3 regions of the Enterococcus sp. AZ126 genome follow, and region 2 is predicted to be linked to each of the others. Evidence: predicted binding sites of a transcription regulator. Region 2 holds the regulator's gene; each other region holds the start of a gene.
What was found. The regulator NrdR, encoded in region 2, represses ribonucleotide reductase genes. The targets are predictions, from matches to a motif close to ACACNATATATNGTGT.

Region 1 (2,277 bases), 920 kb from region 2:
GTCATCCAATCCACGATTTTTTAAGGCACTGAAACCTAATACATCTACTCCTAATCCGTAGGAGAGCTTCTCAATATTAATTTTTCTTTCGGTTTTATCTAAAATATCCATCATATTCAAACCAATAACAACGGGGATTCCCGTCTCCATCAATTGAGTTGTTAAATATAGGTTTCGTTCTAAGTTTGTGGCATCGACAATATTGACAATAACATCTGGACTACCACTGAGCAAATAATCTCTGGCAACCACTTCTTCCGGCGTGTAAGGGGAAAGAGAATAAATACCTGGTAAATCTTGAATCGTTACTTGCTTGTTTCTTTTCAGCTTTCCCTCTTTTCGTTCAACCGTCACACCTGGCCAATTTCCTACATATTGATTTGCACCTGTCAATGCATTAAATGCTGTTGTTTTCCCACTATTCGGATTTCCTGTCAGTGCGATATGCTGTTCTTTCATTGCTTACCCCTCCTTTTGTACCAAGACTAATTCGGCTTCATTTTTTCTTAGCGTCAGTTCATATCCTCGAAGATTGATTTCGATTGGGTCTCCTAAAGGCGCCATTTTTCGTACAAGGATATCTACACCCTTTGTCAGTCCCATATCCATTAACCTTCTTTTAACAGCACCTTGCCCATGAATACCTACTACTTGCGCTTTTTCTCCTACTTTTAATTGATCTAGAGATAACCAGTTTTCTTCATTGATACTTTTTTCTACTATTATAATATGTTTTAGCACAGATAAATTGATCGCAATACGGCTATTGTGCAATAAAACAATGCCATTTTCACCGGAATAATTCACCAGCACAACTTTTCCACCTGGCACAAGTCCAAGATTACTTAAGTGTTTCTTCGCAAAACCTTCTGCCTGAATCTTTTCAATTATATAAACCTTATTCAATTTTGCCTGTGCCAACGTCAGCATTGCGTTATCCTCCTTAATTTAAAAACTGAACGAGCTTACTTATCACGATCTAGGTAAAGTACAAAAGAGGAGACTTAAGCATTGTGAAAAAGTTTCATCTATTATTCTATTGATATTGAGAATCGTTCTCATTAAGTATACTTGTTTGTGAGGTTTAAATCAATCTTCTTTCTACTTCATGATAAGAAAATATTTTCAATCAAAAAAGAGCTTGATTCATTAGTGTGTCCTATTTCTACTACCCCCTACATCTTGTGTTCAATCGATTAGAATTTTCAAGATAAAATTTAATAAATTTCTTTTTTTACGGCTAAAACAATCATAACAGTCGTTTAAATATTGAGACTACGCGTTTTCATATTTCTTTCAAAAACACAAAACTTGGTATTGAATCAAAATGCAACCACAATATATAGTGCCTAAGTGTTGACTTTTTTTCTAAGAGATTTATACTAGTAAAGTAAACTAATTTAGGGGGAATTAAAAATGAACGTAAAAATCTTTTCTAAAAATAATTGTATCCAATGTAAGATGGCAAAACGCTTTTTGAGCGAGAATAATATAGCATTTGAAGAAGTAAACATCGATATCCAACCAGATGCAATCGACTGGTTAAAAGAACAAGGTTTCCAAAGTGTTCCGGTTATCACTTCTGATGCTGCTACAGTTGTAGGATTTCGTCCTGATCAATTAAAACAATTGGCTAGCTAAATGAAAATTGTCTATTTTACAGTTACCGGACAAACCAGACGCTTCATTAAAAAATTGGATTTAGCAGCTTATGAAATTGAGCCTGCAAATCCTTTTTTTGAGATAAATGAGCCTTTTGTTTTAGTCGTTCCTACTTATGACAAAGAAATCACTGAAGTAGTGAACGATTTTCTTGATTTTAAAAGTAATCGAGTAAACTTGCAAGGTGTTGCTGGAGGCGGCAACTTAAATTTTGCAGAATTATTTGTTTATACAGCCAAAGACATAGCACGTGATTACAACGTTCCAATGCTTTTTGCCTTTGAATTTAGCGGAACAAACGAAGACGTGGAATCCTTTAAGAAAGTAGTGAATGAACTTGAGTCTAAAAGAAATTAAAGATGTTAGCTATTTTAAGCTGAATAATGAGATCAATCGTCCTGTTGACGGACAAATTCCTTTACATAAGGATAAAGAAGCGCTGGAAGCTTTCTTTAAAGAAAATGTTCTTCCTAATACAAGAACCTTCAATAGTATAGAAGAAAAAATCAAATACTTGATCGACAATGATTATTTAGAAACTGCATTTATTGAAAAATACTCTATGGCTTTTATTGAACAATTATATATATTTCTTGATGAGCAACAGTTTGAATT
Region 2 (2,277 bases):
AATCAAATGATTTAGAACAGAAATCGATCATATCCAATTCTGTTATACCAAATAAATTATGGAAAATAAATACTTCTTCCTTAAAGCCTGCTTGATTATCTGGTAATTTGATTCCGAGTTTTTCTATTCCTTGGATAAAATAGGACCAATCGAAACTATCATTGATGGCACTTGGCTTTTGAGCAGGTCTAGGCTCTTTGAATGCTTGTTCCATTCGACTTAACTGCTTACTTTGTGAAATGATTTGTTCTTCTTTAAATAAATAAACATCTTTAAAACTGGCTGAGATCTCTTCAAAACCAGTCAAATTGACAAATTTGGGTTTAAATCGTTCAAACAATTTTTCTAACTTTCTTTGTCCTACACTGTTCATTAATGTCAATGACAATACTTCATCTTTAAAAAAACGTTCAGCTGTTTCAGGATGATTCAATCGGTATAAATACTGTGTTCCTAGTTCAGGATCGTCTTTGCTAAAGGTCCCTAATAACCCAATACCTTCTAATTTCTTTCTAGCGGCTTGAATTTGCTTGATACTCATATCCATCATCGTGATTAATTCAGCATGAAAAAGAGACTCACTTACCCCGATCTCTTCTACTTCTGATAAAAGGGTCAAGTATAAACTAAAAGCTTCTGCACCAATCATTGGCTGATATAAAAGCGTCAATATCTCTTGTTCTTGATTAGATAAAGGATAAGATAGTGCTACTTGAAAAATACTTTTAGGATGGACTTCTTTCCAATTGTCTTTCAAGGAAAGACCTCCTTATTCTTTCGTTGTATCTGAATTTGAAGATTTGGCTTTGTCTACGATTCCTTGTAGTTCTTTCAAGAACACACTCATATCTTTAAATTGACGGTAGACACTGGCAAATCGAATATAGGCGATTTCATCCAAATTAACTAAATCTTCCATTACATACTCTCCGACCAAAGTTGTCGAAATTTCATTTTCACCTAAACTACGCACACGGTTTTCGACATTATCGACTATTTGCTCCATTTGTTCCATAGCAACCGGACGTTTTTCGGCCGAACGGATCAGTCCGCGTAAAATTTTTTCTCTATTAAATTCTTCCCTATCACCATTTTTCTTGATGACTAATAATGGTGCTGCTTCAATGCGTTCGAATGTTGTAAAACGGTAATTGCAGTTCTCACATTCTCTACGACGACGAATGGCGCGACCATCATCCGCTTGACGACTATCGATTACACGGGAATTATTATGATGACATCTTGGACAACGCATAGTTTTCACCTCATTTTATCTTATACTATCTACAATTTAGTTTGATTTTTATTTAACTATCTGTATTATAACATGAAATGAGTGAGAAACCATCCATCTGCAATGACTTCATAAAGAATTTTATTATCATTTCATTTGGGAAAATAGCCTAATAAAAATAAAAGAAGACATGAGACACGCTTATATCTCAGTCCATCGTATCATCGCTTTTTAACGCGTCGTCCAACCTGTTTTTAAGAATTGTTACTAAGGAATAAAAGCGGATCCCTAATAACAAAATAGAATAAATAACCTACCAGGACAAAAGAGACTTCAACTTCTATCCCAAGTTTATGTTGCTAGAACAAACAATCGCATTCCCTGTTTGAGATTAAGATGCTCAAACAATTTGAGATGAATCAGAATAAATAATATCTTGAAATTTCGTCCAAAAATGTTCTGAAAGACTTTGAACTTGAATTTTTCAAATAACTGACCTGACTTTATTATCACTGATAGGACGGACAATTTATTCTAACGAATTTTCAGTTATTTTAATTTTTGTATATAGATTGATTTTGTCCACTTATTGATGTGTAAAAAAAGAAACCACGAAAAAACAATGTTTTATACGTAGTTTCACATTAATGACTTTATTAGCGTTAGATTATTGTAAAAAATATAAAGACTAAAATTCTGATATTTTACTTAAATTTATTTTCTAATACCCATTTTCCCACTAATTTCTCTGTTTCTTCGATACTGTTTTGATTATCGAATAAGATATCTGCCTTTTGTCTTTTCTTCTCGATAGGCAACTGGCTCGTTATTCGTTGTTGGGCTTCTCTTTCTGTTAAGTTATCTCGTTTCATCAAACGAGTCAATTGCATTGTTTTTGGAATGTAGACGACTGCTACCTTATCGACAAATTTCTCATAGCCTCCTTCATACAATAAAGGAATATCAACTATAACTAATGGTGCTTTACTTTTTTTATCAGCAATCTCAGCTAAAATCCTCTCTTTCAAAAAAGGAGAGAGTGT
Region 3 (2,277 bases), 2.6 Mb from region 2:
GCGCATTCTAATGCTAATTGTTTTATATCATAATTTGGATCTGTTTCATTTAAATTTACGCCGCGTTTTAATGTGAAAATCAATTTAGGAAAAATAGCCGTTCTGTGTTCACTGCCTAAACCATTGATCCGGATTTGTAAAATAGCTCGTTGAATTTCACGTTCAAACCAGCTCAGACCTAAACCAAATCCTAAAGAAGTGAACGGTGTCTGACCATTGGAAGTAAATAATGTATTGATCTCGTATTCTAAACTTTGCATCGCATCGTAAATATCTTTTTTTGTTTTACTTTTTGCGTAAGCTTCCTGGCGATCAGAGCCTTCGATCCATTCTTTTGCGTCAGCTAAATGTTTTTGATAATTTAATTCAGCAAACGGTGCCAACAATTCATCTACACGATCTGCCGAACAACCACCGTACTGGCTAGAAGCTACGTTTGCGATGATTTGTGAAATTTGAGCAGTCGCTGTTTGGATCGACTTTGGTGCTTCAACTTCGGCATTTCCGATTTTAAAACCATTATTCAACATCCCTTTAAAATCAATCAAACAGCAGTTTGTCATTGGTGTATAGGGATGATAATCTAAATCGTGATAATGTATATCACCTTTTTGGTGAGCATTGGCAACATGAGGAGGCAGCATTTTAAGTCCAATCGATTTACCAACGATTCCAGCAGTTAAATCTCGTTGTGTATTAAAAACATCACTATCTTTATTAGCATTTTCATTCACAACAGACTGATCCTTATTGATCAACTTACTGATCGTAAAGTTGATATCAGTTGCTTTACTACGCTCAAAATCACGGCGAGTACGGTAATTGATGTATTCTTCAGCCAACTCATATTCATTTCTTGCTAGTAAAATATGTTCGACAATATTTTGGATTTCATATATTTTTACATCTTCAGCGAAACGATCGGCAATTTCTCGATCGATTCTTTCGACAATTTCTTGAATACGCTCATGGGCAAGCGGGTCTAAAGAACCGCGAATATTTTGTTCAGCTTTGATCAAAGCGTCATAAATTTTCTGATCATCAAAATCGACCAATCGCCCATCTCTTTTTACAATTTTTATCTTGTGCAGGGCTGAATCAGTAGAACTTACTTCATTATTAGCTTGCTTAATCTCCATCATTTTTACCCATCTCCTCATAGATTTATTCCTTCCTTATCATAAAACAATTCAATAAATCTTTCAACTATATATAGTGTGAAACTTAATTTTAATCATACTGATGCAACTACATATAGTGTTTATTAGAAATGAAAAAATAGTGAAAACAACTCGCCGAAAGGTTTGTAGGAATTGTCACAACATTCTTGCTTAGAAATTAAAAAATAAAATAAAAAAAATGATTCTTACTTAATTGTAAGAGGAAACGATGTTCAGTTACGCCAAATATTGATAGAATAAGAATAATGAATAAACTGGAGCGAAAAAAGATGAAAAAAATTCTAGAAGTGAATCATTTAAGTAAATCATATGGCTATCGAAATAATAAAGTTCAGGTATTGAATAATATTTCCTTTTCCGTTGATCAAGGTGAATTTGTGGGAATTATGGGACCAAGTGGTGCGGGAAAATCAACATTACTGAGTACTATCTCAACGATTACGTTGCCTACGATCGGGACTGTTCAAATTGACGGGCAGGATATTTTGAAAATGCGCGATAATCAGATCAGTGATTTTCGTCGTAAAAAATTAGGGTTTATCTTTCAAAATTTCAATTTAATGGATACTTTGACTGTTAAAGATAATATTTTACTCCCTTTGACAGTCGATCGAATGCCCTTAGTTGAAATGGAAAAGCGTTTAGCTCATGTTGCAAGTGTTTTAGGTATCGACCAATTACTAAACACTTTTCCAAATACTATTTCTGTTGGACAAAAGCAACGAGTAGCAGCTGCTCGTGCATTGATCACTAAACCCAAAATAATTTTTGCAGATGAACCAACAGGATCTTTGGATTCTAAATCAGCTGCTGAGTTATTGCAATATATGACAAATATGAACTTACAAGATGATGCGACCATCATGATGGTCACACATGATCCTTATACAGCAAGTTATTGCAATCGGATTTTATTTATTAAAGATGGTGTGATATTTTCAGAAGTTGTTCGCCAAGGCTCAAGAAAAGAATTTTTTAACCGTGTGATCGATATGCAAGCTACGATTGGCGGAGGTGGTCGTGCCAATGATTTTTAATTTGTCTTGGAAAAATTTCAAAGGCCAATTTCTTAATTATTTTGTTTACTTTGTTAGTA

Region 1: nrdH (glutaredoxin-like protein NrdH) is a predicted target of NrdR. The motif match lies at 1,334-1,349, and genes of this name have one in related genera.
Region 3: nrdD (anaerobic ribonucleoside-triphosphate reductase) is a predicted target of NrdR. The motif match lies at 1,204-1,219, and genes of this name have one in related genera.

Annotation. Positions count from the first base shown of each region.
Region 1 is NZ_JBIOSB010000001.1:1,496,858-1,499,134, forward strand. It holds gene feoB (ferrous iron transport protein B) at 1-459, opposite strand, end outside; gene IGI43_RS07270 (FeoA family protein) at 463-930, opposite strand; gene nrdH (glutaredoxin-like protein NrdH) at 1,417-1,641, shown strand; gene nrdI (class Ib ribonucleoside-diphosphate reductase assembly flavoprotein NrdI) at 1,642-2,019, shown strand; gene nrdE (class 1b ribonucleoside-diphosphate reductase subunit alpha) at 2,000-2,277, shown strand, end outside.
Region 2 is NZ_JBIOSB010000001.1:576,764-579,040, forward strand. It holds gene IGI43_RS02810 (replication initiation and membrane attachment family protein) at 1-757, opposite strand, end outside; gene nrdR (transcriptional regulator NrdR) at 770-1,255, opposite strand; gene coaE (dephospho-CoA kinase) at 1,939-2,277, opposite strand, start outside.
Region 3 is NZ_JBIOSB010000001.1:3,128,860-3,131,136, forward strand. It holds gene nrdD (anaerobic ribonucleoside-triphosphate reductase) at 1-1,142, opposite strand, end outside; gene IGI43_RS14710 (ABC transporter ATP-binding protein) at 1,451-2,218, shown strand; gene IGI43_RS14715 (FtsX-like permease family protein) at 2,208-2,277, shown strand, end outside.